3 regions of the Photorhabdus laumondii genome follow, and region 3 is predicted to be linked to each of the others. Evidence: predicted binding sites of a transcription regulator. Region 3 holds the regulator's gene; each other region holds the start of a gene.

Region 1 (10,213 bases), 120 kb from region 3:
CTGCACCGCACCAATAACAATGGCTCTATTATGAAATTAGCTCAAACCTGACAGATACGACTTAGTTTTAACTCAGAGTAAAGAGACCATATCGGTAACAGGTTACCTTTTTATGAAAATGATACTTATTCTTATAACGGCAATATTAATATCAATTAGTTTATTACTCGCTGCGGTGTTCTTACGATTGGCAGTACTATAATTAACAGTACTATATAAAACTAAGTTCAATCACTTCCGATATTACACTAGCTGGTTTACAAATCACTTTTCTTTTGATAAAGCGACTTACAGGCACAAAATTAACTCAAAAATCATGATCATATCTGATGAATAATTCAATCTAGACAGGCAATATTTTGTACACAAACAGCACATAACCATATAGAAATTAATAAAAAACCACAGAACAAATTAGCAAAATAATAATTTTTATTACAGAAAATATATTTATGAATCACTAATAACTCTGGCTATGCTGGATTTATTTTGCTAATATCAGCCTGTTTTTTATTCAGAGCAAACGAGGAAAAGCAATGCCCTCTCAAACAACGATGAGGACAACTGCCATCTTCGCTTTCTTTATCTCACTATTGTTTTCCGCTTTTAGTCATGCTTCAACTAGCACAGCTAAAAGCATAGAGTATTCTCACAATGACATGCAAAGCAATTTGCCAGATTTGCGAAAATACCCTTCGGGCACCCTACGTAAGAAAGCGTTTTTAAATGTTGTTGTCCCCGTGATTGATCAACACAATCAACAAATTATGCAGGAACGGAAATGGCTACTGGAACACCAAAATGACAAGCTTTGGTCTATACAGGGTATCAAACGCCTGCAACAAATTTGTAAAAACTACAACGTGAGCTGTAGCAGCTCGCCTAAAAAAATTAACTGGAACAAGCTACTAAGTCGTGTTGACATCATCCCAACCCATTTTGTTGCCACTCAGGCCGCAACAGAATCTGGTTGGGGAACATCTAAGCTTGCACAACAGAATAACAACTTATTTGGTATGCGTTGCGGTAACAACTGTAAGAAAACCCAAGGTAAAATAAAAGGTTATTCCGCCTATCCGACTATCAATGATTCGGTCAAAGCCTATATGAGAAATATGAACACCCATAACGCTTATGAATCATTGCGTGCTTCACGCGCCAAGCAGAGAAGCCTTCAGGAATCACTCAATACCAGCAAATTGATTGATAATCTTGAAGGATATTCACAATTGGGTTCGACTTACAACAACTACCTGCACAAAGTATTTAACAGCAATAAAGGGCTTATTACTCAGGCGCAGAAGTTAGCTAAAAACGATCACGACTAAGAGCCTGAGTAAGTCATTAGCATGAATATCTTGTGTTTGAATATTTGTGCTAAGTACCAAAATCATCCGTTACCATAACCAACTATGGAACGGATGATTTTCTTATGTCCACCGGTTTATTCTTTTCATTGATAGAATGTTTAGGTTAAATACTATAATATCACTCAATCTTATATTGAGATAAAATGATTTACCAGAGTTTAATATGAATTTCTTTTCTTTTGAGTTTCTTGGTTCCTTTGTTGCTTTCTTTCTCTTGTATTGGATGCTACAAAAACATGCGAAAACACAAAACTACCTGCTGATAATCGCAAGTTATCTGTTTGTCTTTTCCTTTAATCCGCTTTTCACCAGCATCCTATTTGGCTATACGCTATTTATTTATCTTTTAACAAACGTAGCCAGCAAATTTCTATCCAACCGCATCACGTTTACTATCCTGACAATAGGTATTTTGGGGTGTTTTACTCTATTCAAATATTATTCTTTCTTTCAAGAAAGTCTCCAACAAGCGTTTGCCAAATTTGGTTTGTCCATAGATTTACCCGTACTAACACTACTCGTCCCTCTGGGTTTATCTTTTTATGCATTTCATTCCGTCAGCTATGTCGTTGCTGTCGCCAGAAAAGAAATACCCAAAGCATCATTTCCTGATGTCGCTTTATATCTATGCTTTTTTCCGAGTATTGTTGCCGGACCAATAAACCGAGCTAAAGATTTTCTGCCTCAAATCCAGATATCATCAAGAGTGATCATTGAACCATCAAGAGCCATATTATTGATTACATTGGCGATAACCAAACTATTTTTGTTCAGCTCTTATTTATCCGAAAATTATGTTAATCCGGTTTTTGATGATCCTGTCAGCTACAATGCAGGGCAAATCTTGGTTAGTATTTATGCCTATGCTTGGCATATCTATTTTAATTTTTCTGGTTATACCAATCTTGTTACTGGATTAGCACTACTCCTTGGATTCAGAGTACCTGAAAACTTCAATGCCCCTTATCTGGCTGAAAACTTACAAGCCTTCTGGCACCGTTGGCATATCAGTTTATCTGAATTTATCCGTGATTATGTCTATATTCCTCTTGGTGGTAATAAGAAAGGATTTTTACGTAAAAATCTTAATTTGTTTGTCGCTATGGTAATCTCTGGGTTATGGCATGGAGCCGGAATTAATTTCATTATCTGGGGAGCTATTCATGGATTGGGATTAATCATCCTCAATGTTAAATACCAGTTATTTCCTCCAATAGACAAAAAAAATCAAAACATTCCCCAAAACCCAGTCATCTCATTTCTATCCAGAATCATTACTTTCCACTTTATCTGTCTGGCATGGGTTTTCTTCCGTTGTCCTACTCTAGATGATGCACTAATATTATTAAATCAATTGATATCATCAAATTTATTTCACTCGATAATAGCCAATAGTGGGTTGTTACTGATGTTCTGGGGACTCTTTATTATTTATCCGTGGCTGATTAATCTAAAAATAATGGTTGAGAAAATGTATTCTCAGATTTCATGGATATGCTACCCAATACCATTAGCAATTATTCTGACTTTGGTATTTATGATTTCACCACAAGGAATACCAGGATTCATTTATGCCAATTTCTGAATTCAAATCTAATTTAAAAACGGCTGGGCAAGTCATTTTTATCGTAATATTAACTAGCCTACTGTTAATTTGGCTAAATCATCGTTCACTGGATAGATTCTGGCAACAGGAATATCACCGGCAAAGTCTTTGGGCGACTTTGCAAGGTCATCCGCTCTGGGATTTCGGTGATAACCTGGAACAAGGTGTACTCGCTGCGGGGGAAGCTTTCCTGTCACATACTACCAGCAATAACAGTAACAACCATCAGGAAACTCTCCAGAAAACTGATATCACACTGCCTGCGGATTTTCAGATTGGACTCAAGCTTCTGAGTGGTTATCCCTCTCCTGTTACAAATCTGCCTGCAACTTTCCCTGAGTTATTACAAAAATCGCCCCATACTCATCCTGTTAATTCACCAATACCCCATGATTTAAGGAATAATGTTTCCCCCAGTACGGTTATCGCTAAAACTAACGTGACACTGACAGCCAAAGATAAGGTGCTGTTTGCTGGAGATTCAATGATGCAGGGTATCGCCCCCCATCTGAAACGTCGGCTCTACCAGGATTACAGTATTTCAAGTATTAATCTCAGCAAACAAAGTACTGGACTTGCTTATCCCAGTTTTTTTAATTGGCCGGAAACTATCAATAAAACACTGGAAGCCAACCATGATATCAAGCTGGTTGTTATTTTTTTGGGGCCAAATGATCCCTGGGATATGCCACCAAAACATGGAAACATCTACCTGAAATTTGCCAGTCCTGATTGGGAAAACCTCTATCGCCAACGTATCGAAATGGTCCTTACCGAAGCACGTAACCACGGTGCTGATATTATCTGGGTTGCTCCTCCCAATATGCGACAGAAAAAACTTTCTGCCAACATGAAATATCTGAGATCCTTGTATCAATCAGAAGTCACGAAAGCCGGAGAAATCTATGTTTCTGTTAATGATATTTTCAAATATCATGCAAATGATTATTCCGATTATGTCGGCGACAATAGTAACAAAATTAAACTCAGAAGCGGTGATGGTATACACTTTAGCCTGAAAGGCCAGCAAACTATCTCAGATAACATATTTTCATTGATTAAATTTATTCAGGAACCCGCTAAACAAAATGAAAATAGTTAAACAACTTCGTCGGCGATACCAAGCTGCTAGCATTAGTCTGGTCATCACACTCTCTTTAAGTTTGATATCGTGCCATAAACAAAAGCCAGGGCCGTTGCCAACACAACAGTCTGCAAAAGAGGGCCAACAGCTAATAGACTTTGGTGAACCGAATTTAGCTTTACTGGCGGATAAACTTCACAACAGCCGCCATAATCAACTGCATTTTGTTCAGATAGGAGATTCCCATACTGCCGCTGACTTTTTTACCGGCAAGCTCCGCTCTTTATTGCAACAACGTTTTGGCAATGCAGGGATTGGTTTTGTTAGCCCAATTAATGTACCTGGTCAACGTAACGCTATGGTCAGTATGACCGATAATAAGCAGCAATGGAAACTCACCACCAGCCGCAAAGATAATCGGCCTGATTTTCCTATCGGCGGTACAATTGCAGAGCCCAATAGCCAAATAAGTCAATTAATTCTAAGACTGTTTGCACCATCCCATGATCGCTATCAACTCAAAACGTTATACCAAGCATCGGATGATGCTCAGATTCTGGTACAATCTGCAACCAAACGAATACTGAAATTACCGGCAACCCACGATCACTGGCAATTTTCTACTGAAGAATCAGTGACATTCCCAGTTAATATTATGGCGATACAAAATAATCAGTTAAAATTAGGCGGCTGGTTTATTAATCGTAAACAACCAGGTGTTATGTTATCCGCCTTGGGTATCAATGGTGCGACTATTAATATGATGGATAAGTGGCAGCCCGAATGGATTGATACATTAGTTCAAATGCATCCTGATATGATGATCCTCGCTTATGGCACAAATGAGGCATTTAATCATTCGCTGGACTTACCAAGCTATCGCCAGCAACTGGAAACTAAGATAAAGCAGATTCGTAATCAGTTACCACAAACAGTTATCCTTATCATTGGGCCGGGTGATTCTTTGAAAAACAACCAATTTACAAGTTGTATAGCACAACAATCAACAATGTTGGATAATATCATCCATATTCAACAAAAAGTCGCTCAAGATCAGCACACACTATTCTGGAACTGGCGTGCATATATGGGTGGAAAATGCTCAATTAGGCGCTGGGCGCAACAAGATCTTGCTCGTCCTGATTATGTTCACCTTTCAGCCGCAGGTTATGAGCGCAGTGCTGAAGCTTTATATCAACAGTTAATAGATGCTCTCGGTCAATAAGCAACAATAAGGCTTGACTGGGAGTAGTGCTAAATACTTCTCTTGTTTTTAGTGCAGAAAAATTAAACTTATAATCTTAGATTTACAATATGTATGAGCTCACACAAAACCCATTTGATAAAGACAAACTATCTTTTTTGCTGTATTTAATGCGTTGAAAATAAGTTTATACCATGTGTAAAACATAGCGTTAAAAAGAGTATTTAAAATATGATTTTTCCAAAAAAGTATCCTCTCAGCACGATAAAAAGGCTCATCTCCGGCTGGAAAGAATGTAGTTTCGAACGTTACCAACAAGCGTATTCTCTCTATGGTGGTGGAATATCTACTCATCCAGATATTGTACGTTTTTTAAATGAAAAATTTGGCAATAGTTTTATCTTTTACGTCAAAGAAAATCCACAAATAGAAAACGTTATCGAAGGGGCATACTTTACATGTAAAGATCATCATCTGGCAGCAAGTCACCAAAAGGACTACTATTTTTTCAGTTACGATGAAATTCTCTTCCCTATTGCCAAACATCTAAAAACTATTATCCCTAGGAAGTCAAAAACCATATCACCTCTGCACAAAGAAAACTTCGTCAACATCTATTATGGCCGATTAAACAAGCGAACAATATGCCTTGCTAAAGAAGATTTTTCTTATAAAACAAGAAGAAATCGGAGTAATGAAATTAATAAATTTAAGCGTGCAGGCGGAGAAATACATCAAATTGATGACTTCACCTGCCAAGAATTTGTTGATATTTATACCACACTGTACGAAAAACGGTGGGGAAAAAAACACAGTGAAGAAGAAAAAGGAAAATTAACCGAACTATACACTGAACTCAAACAGCATCTGTACGGATGTGTATTAACTATCAATGGAACCCCAGCCGCCTACGATTTAGTTATAAAATCAGACAGCCCTCAATGGGTTTCATTCGATGCAGTAAACGGTGGATACGATCCTGAATACGCTAATCTCAGCCTTGGAAGCATTGTCATGTGGTTAAATATTCAAAATGCTTCAACGCTCTGTCAGCAGAATCAAAAAACGATGCGCTATTCTATTGGTAAACCTACTTTCGCCTATAAAGATCGCTGGTGCCATCGTCACCAGTTAGCAAGAACACTATTTTAATGTCACCAATATTTCCAAATAGTTAACTTATCCTGCCGCCTTCTAAGGAAGGCGGTACTAATCTAATACAATCTCTTAATTCATATGAATTACAACATGGCAAAGAAAACCATTCCAACAATGGCACCTATTGTCCCAAGAATAGTTTCCATAATTGACCAAGTTTTCAGTGTTTGAGATTCTGTTGCACCAGTAAATTTACCAAATAACCAAAAGCCTGAGTCATTAACATGGCTCAATACCAAAGAACCACCCGCAATACAAATTGAAAGAGCGGCAAGCTGGGCACCAGAATATCCCAGAAGATCAACAACGGGCAAAATCAGACCAACAGTTGTCAAACAGGCAACAGTTGCAGAACCTTGAATAACGCGTACTGTACCAGCAAGGATGAAACACGCTAATGCAATAGGCAGACCCGCCCCAATCAATGCGTTTCCCAAAGCAGGGCCAACACCAGAATCCACTAATACTTGTTTGAATACACCACCAGCCCCAGTCACCAATAAAATAATTCCCGCCGGTTGAATAGCCGAAGAGCAAATATCCATCACTTTCTCTTTACTCATCCCACGACGAATTGCCAAACCATAAATAGCAATCAAACAAGCAACCAAAATCGCAGAAAATGGATGACCGATAAATTCAAGCCACTGATACAACTCAGAACTCTGTTCAACAAAATTCTCACCAATAGCCTTTAACCCAACCAAAGCCAAAGGGAACAGAACCAGTGACAAACTCAAACCAAAAGATGGCATCTTACCTTGACCAAGGCTTGGCTCACTTATATCCACGGGCAAATCCAGAGTGACATACTTACTGATAAAATTACCGAAGATTGGCCCCGCCAGTAACATCCCAGGAATCGCTGCACTGATACCGATCAAGATCATCCAGCCAAAATCAGCATTCATCTGTGAAGCCAACAACATCGGCGCTGGACCAGGTAACAAAAATGCCGCTGCGGCTGCGACACCAGCAAACAGAGGAATAACCAACTTCACTACATTACCGCCAGTACGACGCGCGACTGCGAACGCCACGCCAATCAATAAAACAATAGCTACATCAAAGAACAAAGGCAAAGCACAAACCAAGCCAGCGATCCCCAATGAATAATGAGCATTCTTTTCACCGAAACTATTTAGTAACTTAACCGCAATCTGATCCAGTGCGCCTGTTTCATGCAGAACTTTACCAAACATCGCGCCCAGTGCGACAACAATAGCCAGAAAACCTAACGTTCCTCCCATTCCTTCTTGCATTGTTTCAGCAATTTTATCCAGTGGCATACCAGAAAAAACACCCGCTCCCATAGAAACCAGTATTAGCGCAACAAAAGCATGTATTCTGGCCTTCATCACCAAAAACAATAGTAAAAGCACAGAACCCACCGCTGTCAGCACTAAGGTTAAAGTACTCATTATTTTTCCCCTGAAATGACACTATTAATTATTCTTATCGAGTGATTTATCACTTCATCAAGAGATGATCTAATGTCAACCAGATAAACATCCTGTTCATCACTCCCCGGCTCTTCTAATACCTCAAACTGAGATACCAACATTTGAGATTTAAAAAAATGATCTTTACGTGCCTTCAATCGACTTTCAATTAAATCAAAGTCGCCTTTCATATAAAGAAATGAAAGATTCTTATTATTATCACGCAGTATATCCCGATAATGTTTTTTTAAAGCAGAGCAAACAATCAGGGAAATCGGGTTTGTGCGTTGCATAGCAAAAATTGCATGATTCAGTGATTTCAACCAAGGTTCACGATCTTCATCATTCAGCGCGTAGCCTTCTGCCATCTTATTAATGTTAGATCTTGGATGTAAAAAATCACCATCTAAAAAAGCAGAATCCAATTTATAGGCCACAGCACTGGCAACAGCAGATTTACCACTACCGGATACCCCCATAAGCACAAAAACATGATTCGAATGCTGGGTATCGCTCATATAAACTCCTCAACGTAGATATTTTATCCACAAAATGTTACCGGTAACTGTTATCGGTAACATTATCAGAAGTAGAGATGAAATTCGCAACAACACAGAATATTCAGGAAATATAAATGTGATATTTATCACAAATGAGTTCAAAAAAACGCAAATCCAGCAGACCGATTAGATACTCTCTCCCAGAGATAACTGAAAACCGATATCAATTATTTTTTGCGGTAAATGTTCGCCCTTCAGCCGAGCCATTAATAATTCGGCAGCCCTCCGCCCCAATAAGTCACGAGACGTCAATACACTGGCAAGTTTTGGTGTCATCACCTGACCAACATCATGGCCATGAAAGCCAGCTATCGCAATATCATGTGGTACAGCTATCCCTTGACGTTGGCACTCGAAAATTGCTCCGATTGCGAGGTCATCGTTAGTGCAGAATAGACCATCAACATCAGGATATTTTGTTCGTGCTTCATTCAGTAACTGCCCCCCTAATGTGTAAGAAGAGCTGTCTGGTGTCATTATCTTGCCTGGCTTTAACCCGGCGCTTTTCATTGCAGCTTCATAGCCCTCCAGACGAATAATTGTCCTTTCATCTTGTCTCGCACCAAGATAAATCACCCTCTGGCAACCACGCTCAATCATTGCGATTACCATCTGCCGAGCTGCTTCAAAATTGTCAATACCAACTGCCATATCAAAACAAGGAGAAACACAATCCATCAGTTCAACGACAGGGATACCAGCCGTTCCCAACATCTTCAAAGTTCGTGGAGTGTGAGTACGTTCTGAAAGAATCAAACCATCAATATTATAGGAAAGTAAAGAAATCAAACGCTCTTCTTCTTTTTCTGAGCGATAACCATAGTGAGCCAACATAGTTTGATAACCATAACTATCCGTCACATATTCGATACCACGAATAACCTCCGCAAAAACTTGGTTAGTCAAAGAAGGCAATAAAATACCAATAGCATGACTAGTGGAATTAGAAAGAATATCCGGCACTTTATTTGGGATATAACCTAGTTCATCTAAAGCATCCGCTATTTTCTTTCGCAATTGCTCAGAAACTTGATCAGGATTACGCAAGAAACGACTTACCGTCATTTTAGTTATACCAACACGATCAGCAACATCTTGTAAAATAGGACGTTTTTTCTTCATATTTCAATGCAATATAGAATGAGTAAAGTTTAGAATGATAAACGTAGTGCTATGACATATTTATACCCGTCATCTTTCAAGTTGCTTCTTTGTTGGCTGCACTCACTCACCCCGGTCACATAGTTCTCTATGCTCCCGGGGATTCGCTCCCTTGCCGCCGCGATGCATCTTGAAATCCATTGGGTATATACACTATAAGGATACATTTTTTTAAAATTTAGTCTGGATGTGAAACTGTAATCCCAATTTATTTAGTGTATCGTAAAGTCTTATTCTTTAGAGTGGAGATATAAGACATATTTTTTGTGACTAAGAGGATTTCGCCGCTAATATATTACCGAATGATTTAGAGCAATGAGCCACCACAACCAGCAAGAACCACACTATGACAATAAGTAAGAGCTCGAAAATTGCCAAACCTATCAAAATCAGAAGCAGGGACATTAAGTCAGCTTAGGAGAAATGTCCAGAAGAAATTAAGGTTTAATCATTCGATACTGGCTCAAACTTGATATGAACTACGTCGTCAACTTAAGCAAAGTAGCCATGCAATTAGGAAAAAACTCTCGTTAACTTATACTAATTAAGAAAAAGCGGCGTTATTAAGGTGCTCAAAACCGATATCGAAAATAACCCATTAACCGACATGCCTATATCGCCCAACGGA
Region 2 (10,213 bases), 150 kb from region 3:
AGTGATGTAAAACTTTTCGGCCAGTTATTTTCTCCTAATAGCAAGGTATTCACTTGCGTTATCGTACCTTTATCCATCTCATGCAATGTGGCGATAAGTGAAGCTGCATTTTCAGCCGTCATATCTTTAGCATTTAATTGATCGAAATAGCGGATCACTTCATCACGGGAAACGGTGACCTGAGTTTGCCACTATTTAAAACATGATAGTGTGAGTAATAAGTGAGTTTTAGTGGTACAACTATTGAAGCGGCGGCTTGATCTGGATTACCCGCAATCAATATCTATCTTAGGTATTTAGAATCATTTTCACTATTTGGTAAGAGTGTTAACTGATGGAGGAATGACTTTATAGCGTGAAAGCTTATTATGTTAAGCTTAATTTTTATTAATGTAGGAATAAAAAATTAATTTAATCATAGCGGTAAAGAAACCTCGTAACAGTTTCAGACTGAAAATAATCAGACTTGAATTGATCGGGGCATTTCTGGTCTTTTACCGGGTGATGGCTCCTCGCCTTATCGGCATAGATATCTACACAGTTTCCGTCAAAAATGGTATTGATATTCAGTATGCCCTCAATTTTTCTATCGTCAGAACAGATAAATAACGGATAGTTTCATGTTTATTGATACTCACTGCCATTTTGATTTCCCTCCGTTTCGTGATGATGAACAGCAGAGCCTGCAACGGGCGGCACAGGTTGGTGTGGATAGAATTATTGTCCCCGCTATTAGTAGTGCAAATTTGCAACAGGTATCTGAATTGGCTTGTTCTTATCCTGCAATTTATGCTGCATTGGGTTTACATCCTCTTTATATCGATCAACATCAGGAAGCGCATCTTGCGGATTTGGAATCGTTTCTGAAACAGAAACACGAAAAGTTGGTGGCGGTTGGGGAGATTGGGCTTGATCTCTATATGACTGAACCCCAATTTGAAAAACAGAAAGCGTTGTTATGCGATCAATTGCGGTTAGCAAAACAGTATGAACTGCCGGTTATCCTTCATTCCCGAAAAAGCCATGATCAACTGGCAGCGATCCTAAGAAGAATCAACCTTCACCGTACCGGTGTAGTACACGGATTTGCGGGTAGCTTATCGCAGGCGGAGGCTTTTATCGGTTTGGGATATTACCTTGGGGTAGGGGGAACCATTACTTATGAAAGAGCGCAGAAAACACGTCGCGTAATGGCTGAACTCCCGTTAACGTCTCTGGTGCTGGAAACCGATGCTCCAGATATGCCGCTTTTCGGTTTTCAGGGAGAACCTAACCGGCCGGAAAAAATTGCTGGAGTTTTTGCTTCGTTATGTGAGCTCCGCCGCGAAGCTCCTGATGAGATTGCTCGCCAACTTTATCATAACAGTGTTGAGTTATTTGGATTAATTATATGATTTAGAGCCTATCTCAATAGGCGTAATTGTTGCAGACCATTCTTATCAATGAACAGTGAACACGGACAGCGCGGAAAAACCGGAGCGTACACGTAGTACGTGAGGATTTTGAGCACTGCCCAGGTTCGCTCTTTATGGCAAAGAAGGGCAAATAAAATAGCTCTATTGGGATAGGCAGTTACAGAGTGATTTTAACGACTATTGGTAAAGCTCCAAGGTTATAATATTTGCAATTAATTTTCCTTGAAAAAATCCTTTATAAATTCATCCGTATTAATTAAATCACCTTTAATTTCGCTCGACAGTTTGCTCAAAAAGTCAACCAAATATTGGGCATTCAATTGTGCAATCTTCTTACCCTCTGTGGTATTCATTTTTTCGGGGAGTTTAAATAACTTTGTCTGAAAGTGATCGATTGTATAGGATTTGTCATCCAAGGGGCGATTAAGTGCAAAGGGATCATCATGATGAAAAAGCCCCTGACCGAGCATACCCGCTATATAAAATACTCTGGCGAGTCCAATAGCTCCTAATGCATCCAATCGGTCTGCATCTTGGAGTATTTTAGCTTCTATTGTTTTGGCAGGTAAGTTTGCGCTGTAGCTATGGGTTATAATGGCGTGTTCTACCGCATCATAAAGTTCTTTTGGGAACTCTGGAAATTCAATAGATAGAATTTTTACGGCTTCCTGTGCTGCAAGTTTTGAAGACTGTTTTTTTTCTGGATGATCTTTTGGTAATGACACAATGTCATGTAAGTAACTTGAGGCAATGATAATTAAAGGCTCACCTCCTTCTTTCTCCATGATTCTTTTCGCGTTATTTGCAACACGGATCAGATGCCCAATATCATGAGCATTATCATTAGAGTGAGCGAGTCGATGTTTCAAAAATTCTCTCAAGCGTTCTTCTAGCATATTGGCTTTCATTATTTTCATATAATATGTCTTCATATCTTCTATCTTCTGTCCTTTAGCTGTGCTTACCTGATAATTATTTCTTAATTGTTGATTATTTTGCCATTCCGAGATTAGATTATCTATTGAAGATTATTTCCGCAAATTTGTGTGATTCACATCACATTTATCATTTTTTTATTGCTTTTTTCAGTAGATATTTGTGATGTCAATAGCTTGTTCATTCCGATGACTGAGTATAATCAGCGCCGACTCATCGTCAGTGAACGATTTACGTTCAACTGGCATATTTAATTTATTATTAAGTGAACAGGGATTCTTCCAATGCAACTCTTTATGAGCTTGGTCGGGATGGTAGTGCTGATTTTGATCGCAGTACTCTTTTCCAGTAATTATCGCGCTATTAAACTCCGTACTGTCCTTGGTGCCTTTTTGATTCAGATCGCTATCGGTGCTTTTGTACTTTATGTTCCCGCAGGTAAGAAAATATTAATGGGTATGTCTGAGGGAGTTTCTAGTGTTATCCAGTTTGGTCAACAAGGAATGGATTTTATTTTTGGTGGATTAGTTTCCCCCAAAATGTTTGAACTGTTTGGTGGTGGGGGATTTGTTTTCGCCCTGCGTGTACTGCCTATTATTGTTTTCTTCTCTTCATTGATTGCTGTGTTGTACTACATTGGTGTTATGCAGCTAGTTATCAAAGTCTTGGGGGGGGGGCTGCAAAAGATTCTCGGAACTTCACGTACAGAATCTTTGTCTGCGACAGCGAATATTTTCGTGGGCCAAACTGAGGCACCACTGGTTGTTCGCCCTTATATTGCGACTATGACTCAATCTGAACTGTTTGCGGTAATGAGTGGTGGTCTGGCATCCGTTGCGGGTTCAGTACTGGCGGGTTATGCATCAATGGGTGTTCCTTTGGAATATCTGATTGCGGCTTCCTTTATGGCGGCACCAGGTGGCCTGTTGTTCGCGAAATTGATGGTGCCTGAAACTGAAAAGCCACGCGATACTGTTGATGCAATGTCACTGGTCGCTGAAGAGGAACGTCCTGCTAACATTATTGATGCAGCCGCCTCTGGTGCTGCTTCTGGTATGCAATTGGCATTGAACGTCGGGGCAATGTTATTGGCGTTTGTTGCCCTGATTGCATTGTTGAATGGTATTCTCGGTGGAATCGGTGGTTGGTTTAATTATCCACAACTTTCTCTTGAACTGGTGTTGGGGTGGGTCTTCGCGCCAATTGCTTACCTGATTGGTGTTCCGTGGAATGAAGCAACGGTAGCAGGTTCTTTCATCGGTCAAAAAATAGTTGTGAACGAATTTGTTGCTTTTATGAATTTCGGTGCCTATTTGAAACCGGATGATGTGGTTATGGCGGCGGGTTTGCAGGTTCTATCAGATCATACTAAAGCAATTATCTCCTTCGCATTGTGTGGCTTTGCTAACCTTGCTTCCGTTGCTATCCTGCTAGGGGGGCTGGGCGGTATGGCACCGAACCGCCGCGGAGATGTTGCTCGTTTGGGAATGAAAGCCATTATCGCGGGCACATTATCCAACTTAATGAGTGCAACTATCGCAGGCTTCTTCCTGGCTCTGTAACGTTGCTGAAATTAGGCAGGTGGGATAATCCCGCCTGCAATCTATCGTCCTACCGGTTTATCTTTAATTCGTGATGAAGAAGCAGCGTCTTTATACTCTTTATACTCTATTGTTTGTTGGACGTGAGTTATACCCGTCATCTTTCAAGTTGCCTCTTTGTTGGCTGCACTCACTCACCCCGGTCACATCGTTATCTATGCTCCCGGGGATTCGCTCCCTTGCCGCCGTAATGCATCTTGAAATCCATAGGGTATATATTTTTTGTCGTGTATTATTTGGTGATAATCTAGCAGAAGCTAGCCGCGATAATAACGTTGGAGAGTTTTATGACCGATTTAACCGCAGCAGCGCAGCGTGCGCTGAGTTTGATGGATTTAACGACACTCAATGATAATGATACCGATGAAAAAGTGACGGCACTTTGTCATCAGGCGAAAAGCCTCGCGGGCAATACTGCGGCTATCTGTATCTACCCTCGTTTTATTCCTCTGGCACGTAAAGTATTACGTGAACAGGGCACACCTGAAATCCGCATTGCAACAGTGACAAACTTCCCACATGGTCATGACGATATTGACATCGCTTTAGCTGAAACCCAAGCGGCTATTGCTTATGGCGCTGATGAGGTCGATGTGGTTTTCCCATACCGTGCATTGATGGCCAGTAATGAACAAGTCGGTTTTGAGATGGTAAAAGCGTGTAAAGTCGCCTGTGCAGAAGCGGATGTGCTGCTAAAAGTTATTATTGAAACTGGTGAACTGAAAGAGGCATCTCTGATCCGTAAGGCATCTGAAATTTCAATCAACGCGGGTGCCGATTTTATCAAAACATCTACAGGTAAAGTGCCGGTTAACGCGACATTGGCAAGTGCTGAAATCATGATGAAGGTGATTCATGAGATGGGCGTGGGTGAAACGGTTGGCTTCAAACCGGCTGGTGGCGTGCGTACCGCTGAAGAGGCTGCACAATATCTGGCATTAGCTGATCATATCATGGGTGACAAATGGGTTGATGCCCGTCATTTTCGTTTTGGGGCTTCTAGCTTGTTAGGCAATTTGCTAAATACTCTGGGTCATCAGGGGCAAAAACAAAGCAGCCATTATTGATAATCGCTCACCGCATCAGTCGGCGCGTAACGGCTTTAATCATGATTAATACCCTATGGATTTTAAGATGGATCGCGACGGCAAGGGAGTGAATCCCCGGGAGCATAGCGAACGATGTAACCGGGGTGAGTGAGTGCAGCCAACAAAGAGGCAATTTGAAAGATAACGGGTATAGCGTGATTTGACGCAGGAGAAAATTATGAAACGTACATTCATCATGGTATTGGATTCTTTTGGCATTGGTGCCAGTAAAGATGCCGAAAAATTTGGTGATCAAGGATCTAACACCTTGGGGCACATTGCAGAAGCGTGTGCCCGTGGTGATGCGGATATCGGTCGCAAAGGGCCTCTGTATTTGCCGAACTTAAGCCGTTTAGGTTTGGGGAAAGCGACTGAGGAGTCCTGTGGAACTTTCCCTGCCGGCTTGGATAAAGACGCGGACATTATTGGTGCTTACGCTTACGCCAGTGAACTCTCTTCCGGTAAAGATACACCGTCAGGTCATTGGGAAATTGCCGGTGTCCCGGTGCTGTTTGACTGGGGTTACTTCAAAGATGAAGAAAACAGCTTTCCGCAGGCATTGTTGGATAAACTGGTAGAACGCGCAAATCTGCCAGGTTATCTCGGTAACTGCCACTCTTCTGGTACGGTTATTCTGGATAAACTGGGTGAAGAGCATATGAAAACGGGTAAACCGATTTTCTATACTTCTGCTGATTCGGTATTCCAGATTGCTTGCCACGAAGAGACATTCGGTTTAGATCGTCTGTATGAGCTATGTGAAATCGCCCGTGAAGAATTGACTGATGGCGGTTACAACATTGGCCGGGTGATTGCGCGTCCGTTTGTTGGAGACAAAGCGGGTAACTTCCAGCGTACCGGTAATCGCCATGATTTAGCGGTAGAGCCACCTGCTCCCACCATACTGAAAAAATTAGTCGATGAGAAAAATGGCGAAGTCGTTTCTATCGGTAAAATTGCCGATATCTATGCAAACGTCGGCATTACGCAAAAAGTGAAAGCGACCGGCATTGATGCATTGTTTGATGCAACGCTGGTGGAAATGGAAAAAGCGGGTGACAACACCATCGTATTCACTAACTTTGTCGATTTCGACTCTTCTTATGGTCATCGTCGTGATGTTCCGGGTTATGCGGCGGCATTGGAACTGTTTGACCGTCGTCTGCCTGAAATGCTGAAGCGGGTGAAAAATGATGACATTTTAATCCTGACCGCCGACCACGGTTGTGATCCAACCTGGTCTGGTACTGACCACACACGTGAGCACATTCCGGTGCTGATTTATGGACCAAAAGTGCAACCTGGTTCATTGGGTCACCGTGAAACTTTTGCTGATATTGGACAGACAGTCGCTAAATATTTTGAACTGTCGCCAATGGAATATGGCAAATCAATGCTCTGACCCCACTTATTTGGCTGCTTTTCTTTTAGGCAGCCATATATCACTAAAATAACCATTAAATAAAAAAATAAGGAATTTAATTATGGCCACGCCTCATATTAATGCTGAGATGGGTGATTTTGCAGACGTTGTTCTGATGCCAGGCGATCCATTACGTGCGAAATATATTGCTGAAACTTTTCTGGAGAATGTGCGGCAGGTAAACGATGTACGCGGTATGTTGGGGTTTACTGGTACTTATAAAGGCCGCCCAATTTCTGTGATGGGGCATGGTATGGGTATTCCATCCTGCTCTATCTATGCGAAAGAGCTTATCACCGATTTCGGTGCTAAAGTTCTTATCCGTGTAGGTTCCTGTGGTTCAGTACGTCACGATGTTAAATTGCGTGATGTCGTTATTGGCATGGGGGCATGTACTGATTCCAAAGTTAACCGTATACGCTTTAAAGATCACGATTTTGCGGCGATTGCTGATTTCGATCTGGTCCGTAATGCTGTTGACGCGGCTAAAGCAAAAAACATCAATGTGCGTGTAGGTAACATCTTCTCGGTTGAACTGTTCTATACACCTGATCCACAACTGTTCGATATCATGGAAAAATATGGCATTTTGGGCGTAGAAATGGAAGCTGCGGGTTTTTACGGTGTTGCGGCTGAATATGGCGCAAAAGCACTGACTATCTGTACCGTTTCTGATCACATCCGCACTCATGAAAAACTGACCGCCGAGGAACGCCAGACGACTTTCAATGAAATGATTGAAATCGCACTGGAATCCGTTCTGTTGGGTGATAAATAATTCCGGTTCTACATTTGCTGTTGATTGCATAAAAAGAGCCGTTTTTATTTAAATGCCAGCCAGTTGAAAAAATTGGCTGGCATTATTCTTTTATTGAGCGGCTTTTTCTAACGCTTGAGCCAAATCGGCGATAAGATCCTCTGCATCCTCTATACCCACAGAAATGCGTACCAACTGTGGCGTGATCCCAGAAGCAAGGCGTTTTTCTAATGGAATAGACGCGTGAGTCATACTGAATGGTTGGCTGATCAGGCTCTCCACCCCGCCCAGACTTTCTGCCAGGGTAAATAGTTTTAGCTCTTGAATTAACCGGCGGGCATAATCATCATCACCTTTTAAGTGAACAGAAATCATACCACCAAAGCCTTTCATTTGACGCTTCGCCAATTCATGCTGTGGATGGGAAGCGAGACCGGGATAGAAAACGGTTTCGATCTGAGGTTGTTGCTCCAACCAATGTGCGATCTTTGATGCACTATCAATGTGGCGCTGCATACGTAGGGCAAGTGTCCGCATTCCGCGCAGCACCAGGAAACTACTAAAGGGATCGAGCACGCCACCGACAGAGTTTTGCAGAAAACCAAGTTTTTCTGCTAGTTCTGCATTTTTTCCGACGACGGCCAGTCCTGCGATCACATCAGAGTGGCCGTTTAAATATTTAGTGGCGGAGTGCACGACGATATCAAATCCCAAATCAACTGGGCGTTGGAGATATGGTGAAGCGAAAGTGTTATCTGCAACACTAATAATACTGTGACGTTGCGCTATTTGTGCGATAGCCGTCAGATCGGCCAGTTTCAGCAACGGATTGGTAGGAGTCTCCACCCAAATCATTTTTGTATCGGGACGAATGGCTGCTTCAAGGCCGGAAATATCATTGGCTTCCACGTAAGTGACACGCAAACCGGCGGTGCGGCTACGTACTTTTTCGAGTAGCCGGTAGGTACCACCGTACAGATCATCGACTGCCACCAAATGGCTATCCTTATCCAAGAGTTCTAGCACCGTGGAACTGGCAGCGAGCCCTGAACTAAAAGCGTAGCCTCGGCTACCGTTTTCCAGTTCGGCGATCGCGCTTTCCAGAGCATCACGAGTTGGGTTGCCACTACGGGAATATTCATAACCAGTGTGTTGACCGGGGGCTGATTGGGCGTAAGTTGATGTTGCATAAATTGCCGGCATTACCGCACCCGTGTGATCTGGTGTGTAGCCGGCGTGAACAGTTTTAGTATCGAACTTGGTCATAAAGTCATTCCTAAAAATCAATTAAGTTGCTGACGCCATGCGTTCAGCACATCTGTGCGAGTTACCAGCCCAAGAAAACGGCCATTATCGACGATCAGCGCCACATGTCCGGCGTCGAAAGTTGCCATCAATTGTTGCAGAGAATCGTTTTTATCCAGCGTTCTCACCTGATGAGTCATGGCGTGGCTAACGGGCAGGCTAAAATTGCGTGGATCAGCCTGCACGGTGTGCATCAAATCCCACTCGTCGATAATGCCAACGACTTGCTCTTCTTTCAGCACCGGTAATTGAGAAATCTCATACAAGCGCATTCGGGTATGTGCAGTTTTTAACGTATCTTCTGGCGATATAAAAACCGTAGCGCCATCCTGATAGCGGTAAGTAATATAATCGCTGAGATCGTGCTGTTGCACACGTGATTGGAATCCCTGTTCCAGCATCCAATAATCGTTAAACATTTTTGACAGATACTTGTTTCCGCTGTCACACGCTAGCGTAACCACACGTTTGGGGGTGGTTTGCGCACGGCAGTAGCGCAGTGCGGCGGCGAGCAAGGTTCCGCTGGAAGAACCCGCCAGCACACCTTCCTTTAGCAACAGATCACGGGCACTGGAGAAAGCTTCTGCATCACTGACACGGTATGCGTGGTGCACTCGACTGAAATTGCCCAGAGGAGGGACAAAATCTTCGCCAATACCTTCCACCTGCCAACTCCCGGCCTCACCATATTTGCCGTGTTCGATATAGTCTACCAAGATAGAACCAGTTGGATCTGCCAGAACAAACTCAGTTTCCGGCGAAACTTGAGCGAAATAGTGGCTCAAACCGCCGAGCGTACCGCCGGACCCGACACCGATCACCACGGCATCGACATTGTGGTCCATTTGCTGCCAGATTTCCGGTCCGGTAGTGGTAGTATGCGCTGCTGAATTAGCCGGATTATTGAACTGATCGATATAATAAGCACCGGGGATCTCTTGCGCCAGACGTAGGGCATAATCTTGATAGTACTCTGGATGACCTTTGCTGACATCAGAACGAGTAAGACGTACATCGGTACCCAGAGCACGCAGATGAAACACCTTCTCTCGGCTCATCTTATCTGGAACAACCAGAATCAATTTATAGCCTTTCAAGGCAGCGACCAGTGCCAACCCGATGCCGGTATTACCAGCAGTAGCTTCGATAATTGTCCCACCAGATTGAAGTAACCCTTGTTCTTCCGCCTGCTCGATCATGGAAAGAGCAACGCGATCTTTAATAGATCCGCCGGGATTTTGATTCTCCAGCTTAATAAATAATTGACATGGACCGGTATTCAGATGCGTTAACTCCAGCAATGGGGTATTACCAATCATATCGAGAACAGAGCGTGATGTGGTCATATCATATCCAGATAATCCGTTGTATTCAGATAGTTATGGAGGATAACGCTGTATATGTATTTGTTTGAAAGAATGAATAGCAACCATATATAGCTAAAAGGAATATATTAGTTTTATTTTAGATGTTAAGAAGTATAGACGTTTAGATTTCCCAATTTATTAAAGTGTGAGGTATACCCGTCCTCTTTCAAGTTGCCTCTTTGTTGGCTGCACTCGCTCACCCCGGTCACATCGTTATCTATGCCCCCGGGGATTCACTCCCTTGCCGCCGCGATCCATCTTGAAATCCATAGGGTATATTGTTCCTTCCACAAAAAATCTTAGCTTAATCACCGGTTGTTT
Region 3 (10,213 bases):
GAGTGCATTTGGTCTTTCCCGTCAGTTAGGTATTCCTCGTGGTGAAGCTCAACGCTATATGGATCTCTATTTTGAGCGCTATCCGGGGGTATTGGCGTATATGGAGCGTACTCGTAAACAAGCGGAAGAGCAGGGTTACGTTGAAACGCTGGATGGTCGTCGTCTTTATCTGTCAGATATCAAATCTCGCAATGCCATGCGCCGTAAGGCAGCAGAGCGTGAAGCTATTAACGCGCCAATGCAGGGAACTGCGGCGGATATCATTAAAAAAGCGATGATTGCGGTGGATGATTGGATTGTCAGTGAAGAACCGAAAGTTCGTATGATTATGCAGGTTCACGATGAGCTGGTATTTGAGGTTCATGAATCAGAACTTGAATATGCAGAACAGAAAATTCGTGAATTGATGGAGAAGAGTATGGTGCTTGATGTTCCATTGAAAGTAGATGTAGGTATCGGTGACAATTGGGATCAGGCGCATTGATATTCTGAATTAACCCGCGATGGCTGAGCTGTGTATTTGGCTCAGCCTTTTTTGAACTGTTCACAATAAATAGCAATGTTTAATAGCTCTGCTAATCATAGTCACCATGAGCTCTGGTATCCCCACCTCCCCAAGCTACTCTCTTGCCATTTTCCCGTATAGCTATAAATGCCAATTGTGTTGCACTTAGGCTAATAATATCTTTCAATTTAGCAATATCGGACGGCATTCGCCCGCCTGAATAAAGATCTCCCCAAGAAACCACACTGCGGTCTTCCCGCAGAGCTGCGAATGCTCCACGTGTTGAACTCAGGTTGACGATATCCTGCAATGCGGCAATTTCAGGAGGTACTTGGCCCCCATAAGTCTCCGTCCCAGTTGGAGCTTTCCCAGGCGGCTACACTGCCATTTTGTAATAACATAGCTGTTGCTTTATTGTTAGTGACAATATAATCGTAGTTATTGTTGCTATAATATCTATGTCCGGCAGATTTCCATTGCTGTGTTATAAAACTGTCTTCGGCATCCGTACCCGGCAAGAAATTACCATGTTGGTTCATATTACTCTCCTGATAAGGTTATATCGGATTTACCTTTACCCACAGGGAGTCTGTATTGTAAAACTTGTCCCTATACGGGCTAAGTTAGATGACTACTCTAATTAAAAAATATTAATGTATTAATGCAAAAAAGTGTAATAGGAAAAAGTCATTAGTTGATGGTGTAGGTTGGATGTTATGTGGGCAGGGTAACGATTCAACAGCATGAGTGAGTCAATTGACAACATCGAAAAACTGCGGAACTTACATGATAAGGTTAAAAAATATCAGCAACTGCGTTGGGACATTGGTTCTTCCTGATGCCAACGCAGTATGTTAAGCCTTTTTTCCCCTTTGGTTTAACATGTTAAGTGATTATAAGCCATGCGTAATGATGCATTAGTCATATTCACCATGTGATACAAAATCTCCGCCTCCCCAGCCGACTCTTTTGCCGTTTGCTCGCAAGGCTGAAAAACTACGGGGTGTTGACGTCAGGCTGATAACGTCTTTTAAGTTCGCAATTTCGGGTGGAATTTTTCCACCATTGTATATATCTCCCCAGGCGACTATGCTGCGGTCTGCTCGTAGGGCGGCAAAGGCATCACTTGATGCACTCAGGCTGATGACATTCTGTACTTGGGCTGCGTCATATGGGACCTGCTCAATACTCTCTATTGTTCCCCAAGTAACCACGCTACGATTTGTTCGTAGGGCTGTGAAAGCTGAACTTGTTGTGATGAGGTCAACGATATCGCTTAATGCAGCAATTTCTGATGGGATTGGCGTGTCTCCCCAGGCGACAATACTACGGTTTGACCGCAGAGCTATAAATGTGCCGCCCGAACCGATTAAATTAATAATATCTTGCAGTTGGGCAATGGCAGGCGGAACTGTGCCGCTCCTGCTTGCATTTCCCCAGGCAACCACGCTGCGGTTTGCCCGTAGGGCTGCGAATGCAGTACCTGTTTGACTCAGGCTAACGATATCTTGTAATTGAGCAATTGCTGGTGGAACCTGACCGCCAAACAGTGAATATCCCCAAGCAACCACACTGCGGTTTGCCCGTAAGGCCGCGAAGGTTGAGTACATGTCGTTTTTGCCAAGCACACTGACGATGTCCTGTAGTTGGGTAATCTCGGGTGGGAGCACGCCAGCTAAACGCCCCCAAGCAACTATGCTGCGGTTTGCCCGCAGAGCCAGGAAAGCATTACCTGATGAAGTTACACTGACAATGTCCTGTAATTGGGCAACTTCTGGTGTAACTTGGCCACCATAGCGATTATCTCCCCAAGCAACTACGCTACCATTTGCTCGCAGAGCTGAGAAAGCGTTAGCCGTTGAACTCAGGCTAACAATATCCTTTAGTTGAGCAATGTCGGGAGGAAGCTGTCCACCGTTAACTGAATCTCCCCAGGCAACCACGCTGCGGTCTGCCCGTAAAGCTGCGAATGCGTATTGTGTTGAGCTCAGGCTAACGATATCTCGTAATACAGCAATGTCAGGTGGGACTTGACCGCCAAGATGTGTAAGTCCCCAGGTAATTACACTGCCATTCTGCAATAACATAGCGGTTGCTCCGATGGTGGATGCGAGAGCTATGTTATTGCTGCAATAGACGTTTTCTTCCCATTCTAATGGAGAGTTACTATTGTGATTTATACCTGATGAAGCATTATCATGTTGGTTCATTATTATTCTCCTGGTTAAGGTCGTATCGGATTTATTCTTAGTCCACAAGGCGTTTATGCGGAAAACCATGCCCAATTGGGAGAAAGTGTAACAGTTATTTTATTTACACTAAGTAATATTATTAGTTAAATAAATTTTTTGTATTCACTTGTAATGATTTGTTGTCCATGTAATGCATATTTAGATCTAGATCGCATAAATATGTAATTAAACTACATTTCATGGCGTCAAAATGAGCAAAACCCCTGGCTGAATCGAGATAATTTCTGAAAATAAATTACAAAAAGGCTTTTTCTAATAAATAAAATAGGGTAGAGTTATTGGCGTAGGGTACAGAGGTAAGATGTTCTATCTTTCAGACCTTTTACTTCACGTAATCGGATTTAGCTGAATATTAGCTGCCCCAGTCAATTTTGACTGGGGCATTTTTTTCAACTGAATTTAACACGTAAAAGTATAAAGAGAGGATGGATTAACGATGGTTTTCAACTTGAACGGCTTTCTGGCTGAACCATATATCCAGTTTCTGATGTAGTTTATCGATACCGATTTTTTTCGGGACTGAGAAATATTCTACTTGAATATCCCCATTAAGCGCGAGCAAAGCGTCACGCACCTTATTCAGTTGACTTTTACGGGCACCAGATGCCAGTTTGTCGGCTTTAGTCAACAACACCATAACCGGTACTTGCATTGCGACTGCCCATTGGATCATCTGCTGATCAAGATCTTTCAATGGGTGACGGATATCCATTAGTACAACCAGTCCGATCAGGCATTCACGTTTTTGCAGATATTCACCCAGTGCTTTTTGCCATTTGCGTTTCATCTCTTCCGGCACTTCGGCATAACCATAACCCGGTAAGTCAACCAGGCGAATACCTTCTTCTACTTCGAATAAATTGATGAGTTGAGTTCGACCTGGCGTTTTACTGGTGCGGGCGAGGCTTTTCTGTTTCGTCAGAGCATTCAGAGCGCTAGATTTACCTGCATTTGAGCGACCGGCAAACGCGACTTCAATGCCCATATCTTGAGGCAGATGGCGAATATCAGGTGCGCTCGTGATAAAACGGGTCATATGATAGTTGTGGTTTTTGATGGTCAAAATGATTATCTCCCTGAGAAATGCGCTGAATATATGGCAAAGGGGATTATACCGATAGCCACTGTTGGTTGACAGGATTAAAAATAATGACATATTTCTGATGGGTTGAACCAAGCTTGCTATTTTGTTACTGATGACGCTCCGGTTTATGAAATAAAATTTAACCTGTTATTGAAAGGATACATTTTTCTTCAAAGCACCAGCCGATTGATAGCGTAAATGTAGGTAAATATTAAGCACGATGTTGAAGAGATTATTAGAATTGATTCAGTTTGTGTTGTTGACCTTAATAATATAGGAACCCAGAATGTTTAAACGTATTTTAGTAGCACTTGTAACTGCATGCTCTCTGAGCGCAATGGCACCTCTGGCTTTGGCGGTGGGAGAAACCCACGTGAAGCTGACAACAACGGAGGGTAATATTGAACTGGAATTAAATAACCAGAAAGCGCCAATTACAACGAAAAACTTTATTGAATACGTCAATGAGGGTTATTACAACAATACAATCTTCCATCGGGTAATCCCTGGATTTATGGTGCAAGGTGGTGGTTTTACCAAAGATTTGCAGCAAAAAGCGACTAAAGCTGCTATTAAAAATGAGGCAGATAATGGACTGCGTAATTTACGCGGAACTATCTCTATGGCACGTACCGCTGATAAAGACAGTGCCACTAGCCAATTTTTTATTAATGTAGCGGATAATGCTTTCCTTGATCACGGTCAGCGTGATTTTGGCTATGCAGTATTTGGTAAAGTCGTAAAAGGTATGGATGTTGTGGATAAAATTTCTCAAGTCAAAACGGAAAACGTTGGTCCATATCAGAATGTACCGGTTAAACCTGTTGCTATTCTGTCTGCGGAGATTATCCCTTAATTTTTTCCTATGACTTTGGCTGTGGCAGTTTCTGGTCTTCCGGTTAACTCTCATCAGATTAACAAACTGGCCTGCATTAAATGGAGGCCAGTTTCGCCGTTATTCATACATCTTTTGGGTAAATTCTTTATTTACTTCGGTTCGTGGATAATATCTGTCTTTGTAGCATTTCTTCTCTTTACTCTCACAGTGTACGCCGTTACTTAAAGTGTAAGAGGAAAAGTCGACATCTTTTCCATCACCAATCTCTTTTTTCAGGCGTTTTACCGCTTTCTTACCTAAATATCTTTCGGTTAATTTTAGCGATAGCCCTTGTTGATCAGAACAATATTTTCCTTTTTTATCACAAACCACCCCTTTTTCCGGAAAGAAAATGTTGGCGGCTTTGGTAACAGCCAGCGTGGGGAAGGACAGTAAAAAAAGAGATGCTATAATCAGTTTTGTCTTCATAACAATTACCTTTACTTATTGAATATCAAAATAGAGCGTATGTTTTTTTGTAGGGTTATGAGAGTAAGTTGATTGAAGAAAAAACAGCCATTAATTTTGTTGTACTATGCTACAAATGTTGATGTGCTATGATAGCCGCCCCGTTGTTGCGAGGCCGTTTTACCTGGAGCCAGTTGTGCAGGATAAACAAATTGCAGGAGTGGCAGGGCAACAAAATACAGCGATAAAAATGAGTAGGATAGACTCCTATGTTACTAATAATAGATAACTATGATTCTTTTACATATAACTTATATCAATATTTTTGTGAATTGGGTACAGATGTTTTAGTTAAGCGCAATGATGAATTGCAACTTGAAGATATTGAGAGATTGACGCCTACCCATTTGGTTATTTCCCCAGGCCCTTGTACCCCAAATGAAGCCGGCATTTCTCTGTCTGCGATTTCTCATTTTTCGGATAAGTTGCCGATTCTTGGTGTTTGTCTTGGACATCAGGCAATTGGTCAGGCGTTTGGTGCCAGCGTGGTAAAAGCCAGAGAAGTGATGCACGGGAAAACTTCTGCTATTCATCATAATCAGCAAGGTGTGTTCAAAGGGCTTAACCGGCCATTGACCGCGACTCGTTACCATTCATTGGTGATTGCCGCAGAGACATTACCGGCCTCATTTGAAGTCACTGCATGGAGCCAGCATAACGGCAATGTCGATGAAATTATGGGCATTCGTCATCGTACTCTACCGCTAGAAGGAGTGCAGTTCCATCCTGAAAGTATTCTCAGTGAGCAAGGTCACCAGTTACTGAGCAACTTTCTGAGATATTAACCAGATACCGATAATTTCTTCATTTATCCATCTTTTTCATTTGCCCATCTTTGATTTTTTATGCATATTCGGTGATTATGTTTTCACTTCTGAATGGCGTATATATAAAAAACGGGTGGGGAAATGAAGGAGCATATCGCAGTAGATAGAAACACATACGATCAAGTTATGTTGCCAATTTATTCACCAGCGCAGTTTATACCGGTGAGAGGGCAGGGTAGTCGTGTATGGGATCAGCATGGGAAAGAGTATATTGATTTTGCGGGAGGGATTGCTGTTGTGGCTTTGGGCCATTGTCATCCTACGTTAGTGGATGTTTTGAAGCAGCAAGGGGAAAAACTTTGGCATATCAGTAATATTTTCACCAATGAACCGGCTTTGATTCTGGCGCAGAAACTGATTGATGCGACTTTTGCTGAGCGGGTGTTTTTTGCCAACTCAGGAGCGGAAGCGAATGAAGCGGCATTTAAACTGGCTCGCCACTATGCCATTGCGCGTCACAATCCCTATAAAACCAAAATTATCGCATTTCATCAGGGCTTTCATGGTCGTACCCTATTTACTGTCTCCGTGGGCGGTCAGCCCAAATATGCTGATGGTTTTGGACCAAAACCCGCGGATATTATTCATGTGCCTTTTAATGATTTAGATGCAGTGAAGGCCGTCATAGATGACCATACTTGTGCTGTTGTATTAGAACCGGTTCAGGGCGAAGGGGGAGTCACGGCGGCAGCACCGGCATTTATTCATGGGGTGCGTGAGCTTTGTGATAAGCATCAGGTGCTGTTGGTGTTTGATGAAGTGCAAAGTGGGATGGGACGTACTGGTAAGCTATTTTCTTATATGCATTATGATGTTACGCCAGATATCATTACCACGGCAAAAGCATTGGGAAATGGCTTCCCTATCAGCGCCATGCTGACGACAGTGAATATTGCTTCAGTGATGACACCGGGAGCTCATGGTACAACTTATGGCGGTAATCCGTTGGCTTGTGCAGTTGCAAATGTTGCTTTTGATATTATTAATACACCAGCGGTTCTGGCGGGAGTTGAAAAACGCCATAATTTAATGGTGAATTTTCTGAATGATATCAATCAGAAATATTCGATATTTGGTGAAATCCGTGGAAAGGGTCTGCTGATTGGGGCAGAACTTAAAGCGCCACATCAGGGAAAAGCTAAAGATATTCTGCAACTGGCGGCTGAAAATGGCTTAATGTTGTTGAGTGCGGGAGGCGATGTACTGCGTTTCACGCCTTCGTTGATTATTAGTGAAGAAGAGATTGCTCAAGGAATGGAGCGGTTAGAGCAGGTAATTAATCAGTTGGTGTAATTAAATACAGGAGAAATCAGCGCAGGATTATGCGCTGATTAATCGGGCGTTAACGTGTACCGTAAACAACAATAGTTTTACCGTGTGCGGAGATCAAATTTTGATCTTCTAGCATTTTCAGAATACGACCAACTGTTTCGCGGGAACAGCCAACAATCTGGCCAATTTCCTGACGCGTGATTTTGATTTGCATTCCGTCTGGGTGGGTCATTGCATCTGGTTGTTTCGCCAGATTCAGTAAAGTTTGGGCAATTCGGCCGGTAACATCCAGGAAAGCCAGATTACCGACTTTCTCAGAAGTTGTTTGCAAACGGTTTGCCATTTGGGCAGATAAACGCATCAAAATATCCGGGTTTACCTGAATCAGTTGACGGAATTTTTTATAGGAGATTTCAGCCACTTCACAGGCGCTTTTGGCCCGTACCCAAGCTGTACGCTCTTGCCCCTCTTCAAATAATCCAAGTTCACCAATGAAATCCCCCTGATTTAGATAGGAAAGGATCATCTCTTTGCCTTCTTCATCTTTAATCAAAACCGCAACAGAACCTTTTACAATGTAGTAAAGCGTCTCTGCTTTTTCGCCTTGATGAATAAGCGTACTTTTAGATGGATATTTATGAATATGGCAGTGTGACAAAAACCATTCAAGAGTGGGGTCTGTTTGTGGCTTGCCGAGAACCATTCGTTTCATCCTCTGTTGTTATCGCTGCCTAAATAACACGAGAATCTAAAAGTTTCTCGTCAGGCTGGCTTATAAAGACACTAGCTTAACATATTAGTTTGTTGAAAAACCGACAGATAAGGGTTTTATATAGGTTATCTGAAATTTGAACCTTAAGTATTGATCATAACCTACCTATACTTAGCCCACTTCTGTTTTTAACACAGGAAAGGGTTTCTGTCTTGTCTTGTATTGTTTCAGCATAATAAACCGCTCACTAGATTGCCAGTTTAATACTGAAAGAGTAGGCTTGGATGCAAAGAACGACTTAAGAGGTATTTATGCAAGCACGGGTAAAATGGGTTGAAGGATTATCTCTTTTGGGGGAGTCATCTTCCGGTCATCAGATCATGATGGATGGTAATGCCGGTGATAAGGCACCGAGCCCAATGGAAATGGTATTAATGGCAGCCGGTGGTTGCAGTACGATTGATGTAGTTTCTATTTTGCATAAAGGCAGGTATGACATCAGAGATTGTGAAGTAAAATTAACTTCCCGCCGTCGTGAAGAGCCGCCACGCTTGTTTACTCATATTAATCTGCATTTTATTGTTACGGGTAAAGATTTAATAGATAAAGCGGTTGAACGTGCCGTCATGCTTTCAGCAGAAAAATATTGCTCTGTTGCATTGATGTTGGGGAAATCAGTTGAAATTACCCACAGTTTTGAAGTTAAAGATATAGATTAAGATATTATTTCGTGATCAAAAAATAACATCAGGTAACTAATATTTCAGTTACCTGTTTTTTTAACTGAATAATATAAGATGCAAATTTTAAGTGCCGGATTTGCTAAATTGACCTCAGGCGCTGATTAACAAATCTTTTCCCCTTCCAGTAATCGCTGCACCAAGGGTGTCATAATTAATTCCATTGCTAGCCCCATTTTTCCACCGGGGACCACGATGGTATTAATGCTTGAAACGAATGAGCCTTGTAACATTGCTAACAAGTATGGGAAATCAATTTGAGTCAGATCACGGAAGCGGATGACAATAAAACTTTCATCCAGTGATGGAATGGTTTTGGCTGAGAATGGATTGGATGTATCAACGGTAGGGACACGTTGGAAGTTGATATGTGTTCGCGAGAATTGTGGCGTAATGTAGTTAATATAATCATCCATAGAACGCACGACGGAATCCATCACAGCTTCCTGCGAGTGTCCTCGTTCTCCGGTATCGCGGACAAGTTTCTGTATCCATTCAAGGTTGACAATCGGCACGACGCCCACGAGCAGATCAACATGACTGGCAACATTATGTTGTGGTGTGACAACACCACCGTGTAGACCTTCATAAAACAGTACATCGGTCTGCTTGGGTAAAGATTCCCACGGCGTAAATGTACCGGGAAGCTGGTTGTAAGGGACGGCATCGTCATAGGTATGAAGATATTTCCGACGGCGGCCTTCACCGGTTTCACCATAATCAATCATGGTTTTTTCCAGCATGCCAAAATCATTGGCTTCTGGCCCAAAATAACTGATATGCCTGCCTTGTTCTTTGGCTTTACGGATTGCGGCATCCATTTCAGGGCGGGTGTAGCGGTGGAAACTATCTCCTTCTATCTGCGCTGCACTGATGTTAAGTTGCTGGAAAATCTTACGGAAAGCTAAACTGGTGGTGGTGGTTCCGGCACCGCTGGAGCCGGTAATTGCAATAATCGGATGTTTGACAGACATTCAGTAAACTCCATAATGTTAAGAATGGAACATTTCTTTTGGCACAATATTGACGCTCTCATGCAGTTCAGACCACACCAGCATAACATCCCCCCGTTCCAACTGATGGCGTATATTAGCGACTTTCTGCTCCAGCGATTTTTCATCTTCGCCATAGTCAGTGCCTTCCCGCAAGACAAAGCTCTCTATCAAATTTAGCAGAGTTTCGGGTTCCAGTTGTTGCCACGGGATAATCATTATGGTTGCTCCAGATAAGATGACAGCCAATTTGGGATGCGTTGTTCCAGCCACATTTGTGGCTTCTTCAATGAGCCACTGACAAAGCCGACATGTCCACCATATTCTGTCATTTGATATTCAATATTTTTGGGTAACATTTTGAGATCAGGGATGACTTCCGGTGCCATAAAAGGATCGTCTTTAGCATGAATAATCAGCAGTGGCACAGTAATATCAGGCAGACGCGGCAGAGCACTGCACTGGTGGTAATAGTCCGCTGCAT

What was found. Region 3 encodes CRP, which controls carbon source genes, mostly activating them, when cyclic AMP is high. Its sites were predicted from a motif close to ATGTGANNNNNNTCACAT; they were not measured.
Region 1: the regulator CRP is predicted to act here: its motif matches at 8,499-8,516, upstream of gntK (gluconokinase).
Region 2: the regulator CRP is predicted to act here: its motif matches at 2,460-2,477, upstream of PluTT01m_RS02660 (NupC/NupG family nucleoside CNT transporter).

The regions. Positions count from the first base shown of each region.
Region 1 is NZ_CP024901.1:541,840-552,052, reverse strand. It holds gene PluTT01m_RS02580 (protein bax) at 537-1,328, shown strand; gene PluTT01m_RS02575 (MBOAT family O-acyltransferase) at 1,534-2,955, shown strand; gene PluTT01m_RS02570 (SGNH/GDSL hydrolase family protein) at 2,942-4,078, shown strand; gene PluTT01m_RS02565 (SGNH/GDSL hydrolase family protein) at 4,065-5,285, shown strand; gene PluTT01m_RS02560 (GNAT family N-acetyltransferase) at 5,496-6,416, shown strand; gene gntU (gluconate transporter) at 6,506-7,843, opposite strand; gene gntK (gluconokinase) at 7,843-8,382, opposite strand; gene gntR (gluconate operon transcriptional repressor GntR) at 8,551-9,546, opposite strand.
Region 2 is NZ_CP024901.1:571,830-582,042, forward strand. It holds partial or broken gene PluTT01m_RS27840 (hypothetical protein) at 1-221, opposite strand, end outside; gene PluTT01m_RS02650 (metal-dependent hydrolase) at 621-1,394, shown strand; gene PluTT01m_RS02655 (phosphohydrolase) at 1,628-2,323, opposite strand; gene PluTT01m_RS02660 (NupC/NupG family nucleoside CNT transporter) at 2,648-3,913, shown strand; gene deoC (deoxyribose-phosphate aldolase) at 4,240-5,019, shown strand; gene deoB (phosphopentomutase) at 5,219-6,442, shown strand; gene deoD (purine-nucleoside phosphorylase) at 6,525-7,241, shown strand; gene PluTT01m_RS02680 (trans-sulfuration enzyme family protein) at 7,332-8,486, opposite strand; gene PluTT01m_RS02685 (pyridoxal-phosphate dependent enzyme) at 8,504-9,871, opposite strand; gene PluTT01m_RS02690 (GNAT family N-acetyltransferase) at 10,201-10,213, opposite strand, start outside.
Region 3 is NZ_CP024901.1:419,323-429,535, forward strand. It holds gene polA (DNA polymerase I) at 1-484, shown strand, start outside; gene PluTT01m_RS01970 (RCC1 domain-containing protein) at 576-815, opposite strand; gene PluTT01m_RS01975 (hypothetical protein) at 826-1,044, opposite strand; gene PluTT01m_RS01980 (RCC1 domain-containing protein) at 1,423-2,715, opposite strand; gene spfP (small protein SpfP) at 3,059-3,106, shown strand; gene yihA (ribosome biogenesis GTP-binding protein YihA/YsxC) at 3,188-3,820, opposite strand; gene ppiA (peptidylprolyl isomerase A) at 4,128-4,697, shown strand; gene PluTT01m_RS01995 (YcgJ family protein) at 4,797-5,147, opposite strand; gene PluTT01m_RS02000 (aminodeoxychorismate synthase component II) at 5,396-5,971, shown strand; gene argD (bifunctional acetylornithine/succinyldiaminopimelate transaminase) at 6,095-7,306, shown strand; gene crp (cAMP-activated global transcriptional regulator CRP) at 7,356-7,988, opposite strand; gene PluTT01m_RS02015 (OsmC family protein) at 8,309-8,716, shown strand; gene PluTT01m_RS02020 (phosphoribulokinase) at 8,842-9,711, opposite strand; gene PluTT01m_RS02025 (YheU family protein) at 9,730-9,948, opposite strand; gene PluTT01m_RS02030 (hydrolase) at 9,948-10,213, opposite strand, start outside.